3 linked regions of the Methylomagnum ishizawai genome follow. The protein of the gene in region 1 interacts with the protein of each later gene in a pairwise test. Links are inferred from orthologs where the notes say so. Each region holds a gene or a part of one and is shown in the gene's direction. Other genes may lie near its edges.

What was found.
Region 2: the proteins of rlmB (region 1) and K5658_RS07680 interact in binary tests that used the Escherichia coli proteins (3 or more experiments, as listed by UniProt). The link is inferred for Methylomagnum ishizawai from one-to-one orthologs.
Region 3: the proteins of rlmB (region 1) and tsaE interact in binary tests that used the Escherichia coli proteins (3 or more experiments, as listed by UniProt). The link is inferred for Methylomagnum ishizawai from one-to-one orthologs.

What each region holds. Positions count from the first base shown.
Region 1 is NZ_AP019783.1:3,515,039-3,520,369, reverse strand. Bases 1,140-4,139 are described here. They hold rlmB (23S rRNA (guanosine(2251)-2'-O)-methyltransferase RlmB), read left to right. Parts: upstream 1,140-2,261; coding sequence 2,262-3,017; downstream 3,018-4,139. Other genes in these bases: mtnA (S-methyl-5-thioribose-1-phosphate isomerase), read left to right, coding at 3,485-4,139; K5658_RS16055 (hypothetical protein), read right to left, coding at 3,014-3,232; rnr (ribonuclease R), read left to right, coding at 1,140-2,265. Also shown: more of rnr, read left to right, coding at 43-1,139; more of mtnA, read left to right, coding at 4,140-4,573; fluoride efflux transporter CrcB, read left to right, coding at 4,570-5,256; K5658_RS16040 (DUF190 domain-containing protein), read left to right, coding at 5,253-5,331. UniProt on the Escherichia coli protein: Specifically methylates the ribose of guanosine 2251 in 23S rRNA.
Region 2 is NZ_AP019783.1:1,670,027-1,672,949, forward strand. It holds K5658_RS07680 (NAD(P)H-hydrate dehydratase), read left to right. Parts: upstream 1-679; coding sequence 680-2,167; downstream 2,168-2,923. Other genes in the region: K5658_RS07675 (HesA/MoeB/ThiF family protein), read right to left, coding at 1-458; tsaE (tRNA (adenosine(37)-N6)-threonylcarbamoyltransferase complex ATPase subunit type 1 TsaE), read left to right, coding at 2,164-2,625; K5658_RS07690 (N-acetylmuramoyl-L-alanine amidase family protein), read left to right, coding at 2,735-2,923. UniProt on the Escherichia coli protein: Bifunctional enzyme that catalyzes the epimerization of the S- and R-forms of NAD(P)HX and the dehydration of the S-form of NAD(P)HX at the expense of ADP, which is converted to AMP.
Region 3 is NZ_AP019783.1:1,670,921-1,676,842, forward strand. What follows is about bases 1-3,000. They hold tsaE (tRNA (adenosine(37)-N6)-threonylcarbamoyltransferase complex ATPase subunit type 1 TsaE), read left to right. Parts: upstream 1-1,269; coding sequence 1,270-1,731; downstream 1,732-3,000. Other genes in these bases: K5658_RS07680 (NAD(P)H-hydrate dehydratase), read left to right, coding at 1-1,273; K5658_RS07690 (N-acetylmuramoyl-L-alanine amidase family protein), read left to right, coding at 1,841-3,000. In the rest of the region: more of K5658_RS07690, read left to right, coding at 3,001-3,016; K5658_RS07695 (IS5 family transposase), read right to left, coding at 3,081-3,908; K5658_RS07700 (class I SAM-dependent methyltransferase), read right to left, coding at 4,089-4,817; K5658_RS07705 (6-phosphogluconolactonase), read right to left, coding at 5,146-5,910. UniProt on the Escherichia coli protein: Required for the formation of a threonylcarbamoyl group on adenosine at position 37 (t(6)A37) in tRNAs that read codons beginning with adenine.

The sequences.
Region 1 (5,331 bases):
ACAATCAGCAAAAATAATCATCAAGGAACACCGACTCCGAAAATGGCAAAACACAGCAACCTGAAGGATCCATTCGCCGAGCGCGAGGCCGGAAAATACGCGCGTCCCATCCCCAGCCGGGAACTCATCCTGGAAATCATGCGGGAGCGCGGGGTACCGCAGAAACTGGAGGAAATCGCCACCCAGCTGGAGCTGACCGAGGCCGAGGACATCGAATCCCTGCGGCGGCGTTTGAACGCCATGGAGCGCGACGGCCAGCTCCTCAAGAACCGCCGCGACCGCTATTGCGTGGTGGACCACACCGATTTGATCGCGGGCCGGGTGATCGGCCATGCCGAGGGTTTCGGCTTCCTGCGTCCCGACGAGGGCGGCGAAGACCTTTATCTCTCTTCCAAGGAAATGCGCGCCCTGATGCACGACGACCGGGCCTTGGTCAGCGTGCGCGGGGTGGACCGGCGCGGGCGCCGGGAAGGCGGCTTGATCCAGGTCTTGGAGCGCAACACCCAAAGATTGGTCGGGCGCTTGTTCCAGGAGCGCGGTATCTCCTACGTGGTGCCGGATAACAAGCATATCGCCCACGATATCCTGATTCCCGAAGAGCATTTGTGCGCCGCCCAGCCGGGGCAGTTCGTCCTGGTCGAGATCATCGAGCAACCTACCCGCCAGCGCGATCCCATCGGCAAGATCACCCAGGTGATCGGCGACCACATGGCCCCCGGCATGGAAATCGAGGTGGCGATCCGCAGCTTCGACCTGCCCGCCGAATGGCCGGACGCGGTCCTCGACCAAATCGCCGGGATGGACGAGAACGTGCCCGAAGCGGCCAAGGCGGGCCGCGAGGATTTGCGCCATCTGCCGCTCGTTACCATCGATGGCGAGGACGCCCGCGACTTCGACGACGCCGTGTATTGCGAGCGCACGGCCAAGGGCTGGAAGCTCTATGTCGCCATCGCCGATGTGTCCGCCTACGTGCTGCCGGGCACGGCCTTGGACGAGGAAGCCCAGAAGCGCGGTACTTCGGTCTATTTCCCGGACCGGGTGATTCCGATGCTGCCGGAAATCCTGTCCAACGGCCTTTGCTCGCTCAAGCCCGAGGTCGAGCGCTTGTGCATGGTGTGCGAGATGTACATCACCGCCGAGGGCGGCATTTTGCGCGCGCGCTTCTTCTCCGGCCTGATGCGCTCCAAGGCGCGGCTGACCTATACCGAGGTCGCCAAGCTGCTGGTCGAGGGCGACAAGGGCTTGCGCCGCCAGTACCGCGACCTGCTGCCGCATCTGGAAGAACTCCATGCCTTGTACCGGGTGTTGCGCCGCGCCCGCGAGGAACGGGGGGCGATGGATTTCGACACCCAGGAATCGCGCATCGTGTTCGGCGAAGGCAAGAAGATCGAGAAGATCGTGCCGGTGGTCCGCAACGACGCCCACCGCTTGATCGAGGAGTGCATGTTGGCCGCCAACACCGCCACCGCCCGCTATCTCGCCCGCCAGAAAATCCCCCATGTGGTGCGTGTCCACGAAGGCCCGAATGCCGAGAAGCTGACCGATCTGCGGGCGTTCCTGGGCCGCTTGGGCCTGAATCTGGGCGGCGGCGATACGCCCGAGCCCAAGGATTATTTCGTGCTGTCGGATCAAATCGCGGGCCGCCCGGACGAGCATTTGATCCAGACCATCCTGCTGCGCTCCATGTCCCAGGCCGTCTATGGCCCCGAGAAGAAAGGCCATTTTGGCTTGGCGCTGGATGCCTACACCCATTTCACCTCGCCGATCCGGCGCTACCCGGACCTCCTGGTCCACCGCGCCATCCGCCATAGCCTGGAAGGCAAGCAGAAGGGCGAATTCCCCTACACCGCCAGCGATATGGTGGTGCTGGGCGAACATTGCTCCTTCACCGAACGCCGCGCCGACGACGCCACCCGCGATGTGGTGGCTTGGCTCAAATGCGAATACATGCAGGACAAACTGGGCGAGCAGTTCGAGGGCGTGATTTCGACGGTGACGGGCTTCGGTTTCTTCGTGGAATTGAAGGATGTCTTCATCGAGGGCTTGGTGCATATCTCCACCCTCGACAAGGATTATTTCCATTACGATCCCGTGGGCTACCGCTTGCAGGGCGAGCGCACCGGCAAAGTTTACCGGCTCGGCGATAGCGTCGAAGTGGTGGTGGCGCGGGTGGACCTGGACGAGCGCAAGATCGACCTCGAACTGGTCAAGGCCGAAGCTAAACCGGCCCCGGCGGGCCGCCCCCGCAAGCGGAGGCGCAAATGAAGGCGCGGCGTAAGCTGGCGGGGCTGCATGCGGCGGAAGCGGCCCTCGAACACAGCCCCGACAAGATCGTCAATGTCTGGTTGGACGAGCGCCGGGGCGACGCCCGCATCGCCGCCCTGGTGCGTCAACTCGACGCCCTGGGCATCGTGGCCCAGACCGCCGGTAAAAGCCGCCTCGACGCCTTGGCCGAAGGCAAGCATCACCAAGGCGTGGTGATGGAATTGCTGATGCCGGAAGAGTTGGGCGAACACGAGTTGCGCGGGGCTTTGGAGAACCCGGAACCCTTGCCTTTGTTCTTGGTGTTGGACCAGGTTCAAGACCCCCACAACCTGGGCGCTTGCCTGCGTACCGCCGACGCGGCGGGCGTGCGCGGCGTGGTGCTGACCAAGGATCAGGCGGTGGGTATCACGCCGACAGTGGCGAAGGTGGCTTCCGGCGCGGCGGAAACCGTGCCGATCTACCGGGTGACCAATCTGGCGCGGGCCTTGGGCTGGATGAAGGACAGCGGAATCTGGGTGGCGGGCGCGGCCGGCGAGGCGGAGCGCTCGGTCTACCAAACCGATTTGAACCTGCCGCTGGCCTTGGTGGTGGGCGCGGAAGGCAAGGGCCTCAGGCGGCTGACCCGCGAGCGCTGCGATTTCCTGGTCAAAATCCCCATGGCCGGGCAGGTGGAAAGCCTCAACCTCTCGGTCGCCACCGGCATCCTGTTGTTCGAGGCGGTGCGGCAGCGTTTGGGGTCGGTCCCGGCCTAATGCGGTATTTCGTCGGGGCTGGCTTCGATATGGAAGCTGGGCGCGGTGGGTTTGAAGCCCTGCTTGACCAGATAGACATTGCTGAGGAACAGCGGCACCAGGATCAAGGCGGCCAATCCCAGGAATTTGGCCGTTTGCCTGAGCAGATAGCCGGGATGCAGGTGGACCCAGCTCCAGATGAAGGCTTCCAAATACATACGCCCTCCCACGGTCATCTCGATAAATCCAGGTTGGAAGATGGGACGGCGGTCCGCCAGCCGGGATACCGCCGTCGCTGGGAATAGAGGGCGCGGCGGGGGGAAAGTTCAAGCCGCAAGATTCCCGGAAATACCGCGTATCCGCAAGCCATCCTCCGGCGGATGCCGCAGGCCAGGCAGGGTGGACCGCCCAAGTATCCCGGCCCCGGATTTGTTGCCCCGCGCCCCCTGTCATAAAATGCCCGACTTTTCCAGCCCGATCCCACAGTCATGACCGCGATCCCGACCCCGCATCCCACCGAAGGCAAGGACAGCGTCCGCGCCCTGTACTGGCAAGATGGCCTGTTGCGCATACTCGACCAGCGCCAACTCCCCGGCACACTCCATTATGACGACTGCGCCACGGTCGGCGCGGTGGCCGAGGCCATCGCCACCATGCGCGTGCGCGGCGCTCCCGCCATCGGCATCGCGGCGGCCTACGGGGTGGTGTTGGCGGCGGCGGCGCGTTATGCCGCCGACCCCGCCGTTTGGAAAACCGCCATCGGGGCCGACCTCGACACCCTGGCCCGGTCCCGGCCCACGGCGGTGAATTTGTTCTGGGCCTTGGAGCGGATGCGCGGTTTGATCCAGGCGGTGGCGGGCGACCCCGTCCCGGCCTTGCTGGAAGCCGCCCTCGCCATCCACGCGGACGATGTGGCCGCGAACCGGCGCATGGGCGAACTCGGGGCCGATCTGCTGGCGGGCGCGACCGGCGTCTTGACCCATTGCAATACCGGCTCGCTCGCCACCGGCGGCTATGGCACCGCCCTGGGCGTGATCCGCAGCGCCCACCGCCGTGGCTTGGGCAAGGTTTTCGCCAGTGAAACCCGGCCCTGGCTGCAAGGCTCCCGGCTCACGGTATGGGAATTGGAACAGGACGGCATCCCGGCCCAACTCATCGCCGATTCGGCGGCGGCTTATCTGATGAAATCCGGCCAAGTGCAATGGGTGATCGTCGGGGCCGACCGCATCGCCGCCAATGGCGACACCGCCAACAAGATCGGCACCTATGCCCTGGCGGTCGCCGCCCGCCATCATGGTGTCAAATTCATGGTGGCGGCCCCGGTCTCGACCATCGATTGGCGCACCGAAGCCGGGGCGGGCATCGAAATCGAGGAGCGCGACCCGCGCGAACTCTTGAATCCCTATTTCCTGCGGGAGGACAGCCTGATTTCGGCCTGGAACCCGGTGTTCGATGTGACCCCGGCCCATCTCATCGATGCCATCGTCACCGAGCATGGCGTGGTGCGGAACCCCGGACCCGACGCCATGCGGACTTTGCGCCTGGCCATCGACGGCGGCGCGGCCCGGGCGCTATGAATACCCTGGTCGCCATCGCCCTGGGCGGATCGGTCGGTGCCTTGGTGCGGTTCTGGACCGCCAACGCCATCTATGATTGGCTGGGCCGGGATTTTCCGGTGGGCACCTTGTTCGTCAATGTGTCCGGCTCCTTCCTGATGGGCTTCCTCACCGAACTGATGCTGCAACGCTTCCCCGCCGTGGTGGAATACCGGGCGGCGGTGTTGATCGGTTTCCTCGGGGCTTACACCACGTTTTCCACCTTCGCCATCGAGTCCTTTTATCTCATCGAGCAAGGCGGTTATTGGAAAGCCGCCGCCAATATGCTCCTCAGCGTGGTGCTGTGCGTGACGGCGGTGTGGGTGGGTTTGATCGTGGGGCGTAGGTTGTTCGCGGGCGAGGTCTATTTCGGATTGGGCCAGGATGGGGCCTATGGGCGCTGGTTGTTGGTATTGGCCTTGGGCGGGCTGGCCGGGCTGTGCGCCGAAGGCGTGTTCCGCCATGGGGGCTGGGCGGTTCCGGTCCAGGCCGTCGCCGTGGTCGGCATCCTGGGCTTGACCGCCATGGGTTCGGCCTTGGCCGTGCTGCCGGGGCTGGCGTCCGCCGGGGCGGGTTGGGGTGGGCTGGTGGGTGGGTTCGCCGCCAGCGCCCTGGGCAGCGCGGTGGCGGTGGGATTGGGGCTTTATCTCGGGAGGCAGCTATGAATAGCCATCAAATGACCTGGGTGCGGGTTTATATCCGCGAGGGCGAGCATGTGCTGGACAAGCTGGTGAAATTCC
Region 2 (2,923 bases), 1.8 Mb from region 1 along the record:
CGGATCACCGCGCCGGACACCAAGGGCTTCCGGGCCTTGACGCAGGCGGCGTTGACCGCGAACCGGGTGGCGAAATTGTCCGAGCAATCCAACACCACATCCACCGCGGCCACGGCGGCGTCCAGGTCCGCGCCTTCCAGGCGGCGATCCAGGGTGCGGAGCGTGATATCGGGATTGAGCCGGGCCAGGGTCTTGCGGGCCGATTCGACCTTGGGTTCGCCCAGGTTGTCGGTGCCATGGATGATCTGGCGTTGCAGGTTGGAAAGATCGACCCGGTCGTAATCGTTCAGCACCAGTTCGCCGATCCCGGCGGCGGCGAGGTACATGGCGGCGGGCGAACCCAGCCCGCCCAGCCCGATCACCAGGATGCGGGCATTCAGCAGCTTTTGCTGGCCCTCGATATCGATCTGGGGCAACAGGATTTGGCGGCTATATCTCAGGAGTTGATGGTCGTCCATGGAGCTTGATTCGGTCGGTGGTTGGAACGGGGATTATCGGTCGGCGCGGGCCGGGGCGGGAATAGGGCGATCGCTTGCCGCGCCCTGGACGCTGGATTTCGATATCGGTGCCGAAATGACGGGTTTTCCAGCCCCTGGGAATGGTCGCTATTGTTGCGGTACTCGCCACTGTTTCCCGTTTTACGCCACAATAACCGGAATCACCCGTCCGAGGTATGCCCATGATCCAAACCCAGCCCCGAACCCTGCCCAAAGAACTGCACCGCGCCCAGGAGGTGCGGGCCATGGACCGCTACGCCATCGACACCCTGGGCATTCCGGGGCTGGAGCTGATGCATCGGGCCGGGGCCGCCGCTTTCGCCGCGCTGTGCGGGCGTTGGCCCACGGCGCGGACCCTCTCGGCCATTTGCGGGGCCGGCAATAACGGCGGCGATGCCTATGTGGTGGCGCGGCTAGCCCACGCGGCGGGCTGGGATGTCAGGGTCTATCCGGTCGCGCCCTTGGCGGGGCTGAAGGGCGATGCGCTGGCCGCCTATCAAGAATACCGGGCGGCGGGCGGCGCGGTGCTGGATTTCATTCCGGCGGATTTCGAGGGCGCGGAAATCCTGGTGGACGGCCTGTTCGGCACCGGGCTGGACCGCGAGATCGAGGGCTTGTTCGCCGAGGTCGTCCGCGCCGTCAACCGCTTCCGGGGCAAGGTGCTGGCCTTGGATATTCCCTCCGGCCTGTGCGCCGATACCGGGGCGGTGTTGGGCGTGGCGGTGCGGGCGGATGTCACGGTCAGCTTCATCGGCCTGAAACAGGGCTTGTGTACCGGCGAGGGCTTGGAATACGCGGGCGAACTGGTGTTCGCCGATTTGGAGACACCGCCCATGGTGAAACACGCGGTCAAGCCTTCGGCCCTGTTGCTGCCGCCCTTGGCGCAGGGTTTGCCGCCGCGTCCGCGCTACGCCCATAAGGGCCATTTCGGCCACGTGCTGGTGCTGGGCGGCGAACAGGGCTATAGCGGCGCGGCGCGGCTGGCGGCGGAAGCGGCGGCGCGGGTCGGGGCGGGGCTGGTGAGCCTCGCCACCCGCCCGGAACACGCCGCCTTCCTCAACCTGGACCGGCCCGAACTCATGTGCCACGGCGTGGCCCGGCGCGACGAGGTGGAAAACCTCCTGGGCCGGGCCACGGTGGCGGCGGTGGGGCCGGGGCTGGGGCGTTCGGACTGGGCGGCGCTGTTGCTGGATGCCGCCGTGGACAGCGGTTTGCCCTTGGTGGTCGATGCCGATGCCTTGAACCTCCTGGCCGCGCAGCCGCGCCGGTGCGAGCGCTGGGTCTTGACCCCGCATCCGGGCGAGGCCGGGCGCTTGCTCGGGACCGGCACGGCGGCGGTGCAGCGCGACCGCTATGCCGCCGCCCGCGCCTTGCAGGACCGCTATGGCGGCGTGGTGGTGCTGAAAGGCTCGGGCACGCTCATCGCGGGCGCGGACGAATTGCCCAGGGTGTGCATCGCGGGCAATCCCGGCATGGCCAGCGGCGGCATGGGCGATGTGCTGACCGGGGTGGTCGCGGGGTTGTTGGCCCAGGGGTTGGAGCCGCTGGAAGCCGCCACCCTGGGCGTGCGCCTCCATGCCGCCGCCGGCGACGAAGCCGCCCGCGATGGCGAGCGCGGCCTGTTGGCGGGCGATTTGATGACCCCCTTGCGCCGCTGGGTGAACCGATGAACACGGTCCTGGACCTGCCCGACGAGGCCGCCACCCTCGAATTCGCCGCCCGGCTCTACCGCCATCTGCCGCCGGGCTGCCTGGTCTATCTACATGGCAATCTCGGCGCGGGCAAAACCACCTTCGTGCGCGGTTGCCTACGCTCGACCGGCTTCACCGGCGCGGTGAAAAGCCCGACCTTCACCCTGGTCGAGGAATACGCGCTGCCCGACCGTACCCTGTTCCATTTCGACCTGTACCGGCTGAACGACCCGGAGGAATTGGAATGGATGGGCATCCGCGATTATCTCCGGCCCGGAGCCACCTGTTTCATCGAATGGCCCGGACGCGGCGCGGGACTCCTGCCCGGAGCCGACCTGGATATCCGCCTGGAAATCCTGGGGGGAAGCCGCCGCGCCACGCTGGCGGCGGATAGCGAACAGGGCAGGGCGATCCTGGCCGCGTGGGCGGCGGGGTGATGGAACCCGCCGCGGCCAGTTGATTTTGGGCGATAAGTCCCGCTCGAAAGCTTGCGTAGCGCGGAATGCGCCGCTATTTTTCCAAAGCGCTTGACCAGGGGTATCCAACATGAACAAAAAGTCCGTATGGGGTGGTTTGTTGTGGCTCGCCGTGTGGGTGTCCGGGGAGTCCGGCGCGGCGGCGGTCTGGGTGAAATCGGTGCAATGGACGGCGGGGCCGCACCCGCGCCTGATGGTGGATTTCAGCGGGGTGCCGGGATATCGGGTGGCCAGCCTGGGCGGCGACGCGCCGCTCGCC
Region 3 (5,922 bases), 1.8 Mb from region 1 along the record:
CTATGTGGTGGCGCGGCTAGCCCACGCGGCGGGCTGGGATGTCAGGGTCTATCCGGTCGCGCCCTTGGCGGGGCTGAAGGGCGATGCGCTGGCCGCCTATCAAGAATACCGGGCGGCGGGCGGCGCGGTGCTGGATTTCATTCCGGCGGATTTCGAGGGCGCGGAAATCCTGGTGGACGGCCTGTTCGGCACCGGGCTGGACCGCGAGATCGAGGGCTTGTTCGCCGAGGTCGTCCGCGCCGTCAACCGCTTCCGGGGCAAGGTGCTGGCCTTGGATATTCCCTCCGGCCTGTGCGCCGATACCGGGGCGGTGTTGGGCGTGGCGGTGCGGGCGGATGTCACGGTCAGCTTCATCGGCCTGAAACAGGGCTTGTGTACCGGCGAGGGCTTGGAATACGCGGGCGAACTGGTGTTCGCCGATTTGGAGACACCGCCCATGGTGAAACACGCGGTCAAGCCTTCGGCCCTGTTGCTGCCGCCCTTGGCGCAGGGTTTGCCGCCGCGTCCGCGCTACGCCCATAAGGGCCATTTCGGCCACGTGCTGGTGCTGGGCGGCGAACAGGGCTATAGCGGCGCGGCGCGGCTGGCGGCGGAAGCGGCGGCGCGGGTCGGGGCGGGGCTGGTGAGCCTCGCCACCCGCCCGGAACACGCCGCCTTCCTCAACCTGGACCGGCCCGAACTCATGTGCCACGGCGTGGCCCGGCGCGACGAGGTGGAAAACCTCCTGGGCCGGGCCACGGTGGCGGCGGTGGGGCCGGGGCTGGGGCGTTCGGACTGGGCGGCGCTGTTGCTGGATGCCGCCGTGGACAGCGGTTTGCCCTTGGTGGTCGATGCCGATGCCTTGAACCTCCTGGCCGCGCAGCCGCGCCGGTGCGAGCGCTGGGTCTTGACCCCGCATCCGGGCGAGGCCGGGCGCTTGCTCGGGACCGGCACGGCGGCGGTGCAGCGCGACCGCTATGCCGCCGCCCGCGCCTTGCAGGACCGCTATGGCGGCGTGGTGGTGCTGAAAGGCTCGGGCACGCTCATCGCGGGCGCGGACGAATTGCCCAGGGTGTGCATCGCGGGCAATCCCGGCATGGCCAGCGGCGGCATGGGCGATGTGCTGACCGGGGTGGTCGCGGGGTTGTTGGCCCAGGGGTTGGAGCCGCTGGAAGCCGCCACCCTGGGCGTGCGCCTCCATGCCGCCGCCGGCGACGAAGCCGCCCGCGATGGCGAGCGCGGCCTGTTGGCGGGCGATTTGATGACCCCCTTGCGCCGCTGGGTGAACCGATGAACACGGTCCTGGACCTGCCCGACGAGGCCGCCACCCTCGAATTCGCCGCCCGGCTCTACCGCCATCTGCCGCCGGGCTGCCTGGTCTATCTACATGGCAATCTCGGCGCGGGCAAAACCACCTTCGTGCGCGGTTGCCTACGCTCGACCGGCTTCACCGGCGCGGTGAAAAGCCCGACCTTCACCCTGGTCGAGGAATACGCGCTGCCCGACCGTACCCTGTTCCATTTCGACCTGTACCGGCTGAACGACCCGGAGGAATTGGAATGGATGGGCATCCGCGATTATCTCCGGCCCGGAGCCACCTGTTTCATCGAATGGCCCGGACGCGGCGCGGGACTCCTGCCCGGAGCCGACCTGGATATCCGCCTGGAAATCCTGGGGGGAAGCCGCCGCGCCACGCTGGCGGCGGATAGCGAACAGGGCAGGGCGATCCTGGCCGCGTGGGCGGCGGGGTGATGGAACCCGCCGCGGCCAGTTGATTTTGGGCGATAAGTCCCGCTCGAAAGCTTGCGTAGCGCGGAATGCGCCGCTATTTTTCCAAAGCGCTTGACCAGGGGTATCCAACATGAACAAAAAGTCCGTATGGGGTGGTTTGTTGTGGCTCGCCGTGTGGGTGTCCGGGGAGTCCGGCGCGGCGGCGGTCTGGGTGAAATCGGTGCAATGGACGGCGGGGCCGCACCCGCGCCTGATGGTGGATTTCAGCGGGGTGCCGGGATATCGGGTGGCCAGCCTGGGCGGCGACGCGCCGCTCGCCATCGAACTGGCCGATACCGCCCTGGCCGGGGGCTTGGCGCAACCGCCCGCCGCCCATCCGGTCGCGGCCCGGATCGGCTCCCTGCCCGGCAAGGCCAAGGGCAGCCTCCGCCTCCTGGTCGAGACCAAGCGCAACGCCCCCCATCAGGCCCGCATGGAGCAATGGCCCGACCACGCCCGCCTGACCGTGGAATGGGCCGCGTCCGCCGCCCCGGTCCCCGCCGCTGCTTCCACCAATTCCGCCCGCGCCCGTGCCAAACCGGCCCATTCCTTCGTGGTCGCCATCGACGCCGGGCACGGCGGCAAGGACACCGGGGCCATCGGACCCGGCGGTACTTTGGAAAAAAACGTGGTGATGGCGATTGCCCGCAAGCTGGCTGGGTATATCCAGGCCGAGCCGGGGATGAAGGCGGTCTTGGTGCGGCGCGGCGATGAGTTCGTCGATCTGCGTCACCGCGCCGCCATCGCCCGCAAGGTGCGGGCCGATTTGTTCGTGTCCATCCATGCCGACGCCTATACCGACGGCGGGGTGAAGGGTTCCTCGGTGTATACGCTGTCGGAACACGGCGCGTCCAGCGAGGCGGCGCGGTGGCTGGCCGACAGCGAGAACGCCGCCTTGGTGGGCGGCCCCAAGCTCAAGGACAAGAACAAGCTGCTGGCCTCGGTGCTGGTGGACCTGTCCAAGAACGCCACCCTGGACGCCAGCGACAAGGCGGCGGAAAAGGTATTGCGGGAATTGAGGCGGGATTTCGCCGTGCATCACGACGAGGTGCAGAAGGCCGAGTTCGCGGTGCTGAAATCGCTGGACGTGCCGTCCATGCTGGTCGAGACCGCCTTCATCTCCAACCCGGAGGAGGAACGCAACCTGACCAACAACGCCCACCAGGACCGGGTGGCGCGTTCGGTGTTCCGGGGGATCAGGGCGTATTGTGCGGAGTCGCGCCGGGCGGGGGCGGCGGCGGGGTTGCGGGTGGCGGAGGTGCCTTGAGGCGGGCGAAAGAATAAACCGCCGGGGATAGCCTATCTTAGAGGACATCCGGCACATAAACTGCTTACACGGTTTTGGCCTCGATCCGTCTTCCCAGGATCAGGGCGCACGCCAACTGAAGGAAGGCCAGATAGTTGGCTCCCCGGCAGGTGTAGCGGGTTCGGATGGCCCGGAAGCCCTTGAGCCAGGCGAAAGCGCGCTCGACCACCCACCTCCGCGCGGGGTGGGTTGGCTCGGAGTCGCAGGAACGCTTCTCCTCGCCGATCTTGCGGATATGGGGGGTGTAGCCCAGTCCCGCGACTTCCCGCTCGACCCGTTCGTAGCCATACCCTTTGTCCAGGCAAAGATGCCTGGGACTTTGCCCGGCGTCGGCGGGTGCCTCGATCACGGCCGCCTCGACGGTGACCGTCACCAGGCGGCTGTCGTGCACGTTGGCCCCGGCCTGCGCGACGGCGAAAGGCATCCCCTTCCCGTCCACCTGAAGGTGGATCTTGCCACCGCTGCGCCCACGATCCGTGGGATTGCGCCCCAGGCCCTCGTCCTTCTGGCAGCGGGTCTGGCGGACCGGGGCCTGCACCAGGCTGCCGTCCATCGACTGCCAAGCCAGGTCGAACCCCTCGAGTTCCTCGTACTCCGCCGCCGACCAGCGGAACATCTCCTTGAACACGCCGGCGGCAACCCATCTCTGAAAGTGCTCGTGGACCGCGCTTTTCGAGCCGTAGCAGGCCGGCAGGCAATCCCATTGGCAACCGGTCTTGAGCACATACAGAATCCCGTTCATGACCGTCCGGAACTCCAGCGGCTTGGAGCCGCCCGGCCTGCGCCGCTTGAACGGCTCCAACAATGGCTCCACGTGCTCCCACAGCCGGTCCGAGATTTCCAGGCAACTCATGGGTCTCCTCCGCTTCCGCTTCGCAAAAGACGGGTCTTTTAAGCGTTCGCCGCGCAAAGCACAAGATGTGCCGGATGTCCTCTTATCCGGTCGTCCAGCGGGACAAAAGGGCGGGTTCCCCTATGGTTAACCCGCCCCGCAAGCCACTCGTCCTATGGGGTGTTCATCCCCGTCCTGCTATTAGAAACAGGGTATCCAGCGTAAATTGCCGGTTTCGCGTTTGAAACTGATGTGCTTGAGCGACGCCGACAAAAGCTGGGGCAGCGCGACGAATTCAATATTGGATTGCATTAGCCGCTTGATGAGATATTGGGCGGCACCGGTCGTTGTGTCGTTTGCCAGTACATAGGTTGACCAAGTTTCATGGGTGAGCAGAATTATTTTATAGTTCGTTCTGTTGAGGAACGAAGTAACCGCGCCCACCACCCCGAAACCCATCCTATGAGAATGGTAGTTTTCGCTATAGTCATGCCCTAAGAGCAGCCCGCCCGGCTTGAGTTTGGCCGCGTATCCGACCAAATCATTCAAAACCGCCTCATAGTGATGCATGCCATCCACATAAACGAAATCCAATGAGCCGTCTTCGAAATCGGACAAGGCTTCGGCACTGGTTTTTCGATGGAGGATCACTTTTTGTGTGGAGATTTCGGATTTAAACCGTTTGACCACGCCTCGGTGTATTTTATCTTGTTCCACTTGTTGGACGTTGGCCCCGTCGGCGGAATATTCGGCGATTTCAGAAAAGCGCCAAGGATCAATCAAGTGGAGTTGGTTTGGATTTGCGTTTTCGAGAATAATCGCTGAAAAATGGCCGCGCTGAACTCCAATCTCGCAGCCGATAGTGTCCTTGGGCAAGAGCTTGAAAAGTTCCTTACGGTTGGTGATGGCGTAGAAAAATTTATCGTCCATACTCTCTTCTCACTAAGTAATTAAAAACCCATGTGGTTCTGCATATTACCGGATCAATAGCGCATGAATCCTTGCTATCAAACTCTAGCTTCCTGGAGCGGTACCATATACTAAATCGTCAAATCTGGCTTCAAATTTCAGTTTTTCCCACCTATACCGCCTTCAAGCGAAGGCATCGGCTTCGGTGTTAATGGGTTCCGCCAAAGACGCCTTGTACGCTAATGACGAAACATGGAAGGTAGGTTGCTAAAACTATTGCCTCCACCAATAGGCCGTCCTCTTCTCTAACCCGGAATAGAACAAGTGTAATATAAATAGGGCGATTTGGCTAGTGGAGGCAAAATCCACTCGGCAAGCGGTTGGCGCGAATGTGCTCTAATATTGTCGCAGATATGGTGCTGCTGTCTATAAAAGCAGATGTATTTTGCCTTGCCCGCAAATAAGATACTGGATTGGCCGGTGTATTGGGCAAAGTCAGCAATGACTCTGTCGCGAATCGTTTCTCCATCCCGACAATCACCACAAGCGAATGCCGTGCGCTGGTGAGCGCATCCAAACCAAGGGTAATTCCATGGGTATATTCGACCTGGTTGGCCGCTCGGGTATCGGTGGATAGCGCTACGATTCTGGTCGCATTAAGCGAAGCGTGGGGCGATGGTTCGTTAAACCCAATATGGGCGTTGCGTCCAACCCCATGCACCGCGCAGTCAATGCCGCCAAGCCCGTATAACTGGCGCTCGTAGTTTTGGGGCGTAAGCTTAAGTTCCCCGTCGGCATTCAAAAAGGTAATTAACCTTTTGATGCCGAGTGGCTTTATTAGTTCATTATCGAGTTGCCACGCGAAGCTCGTCGGGTTGGCGGGCGGGACACCGTAATATTCATCCATCTGAACGCAAACGACCCTTTGCCAATCCACAGCTCCAGAATATAGCTCGCGCAGTTTGGCCCAAGTGGCGATCAGGGTACGGCCAGCCGATGGAACCCATATACAATAAGGCTTAGTGGACAGCACGTCGCCGATGATAGATACAATCATTCGGGCAACCTCGCTTGCGATAGCGTCAAGATTATCTGAAATATATAGGCTGGGCATGTCATATCCCCT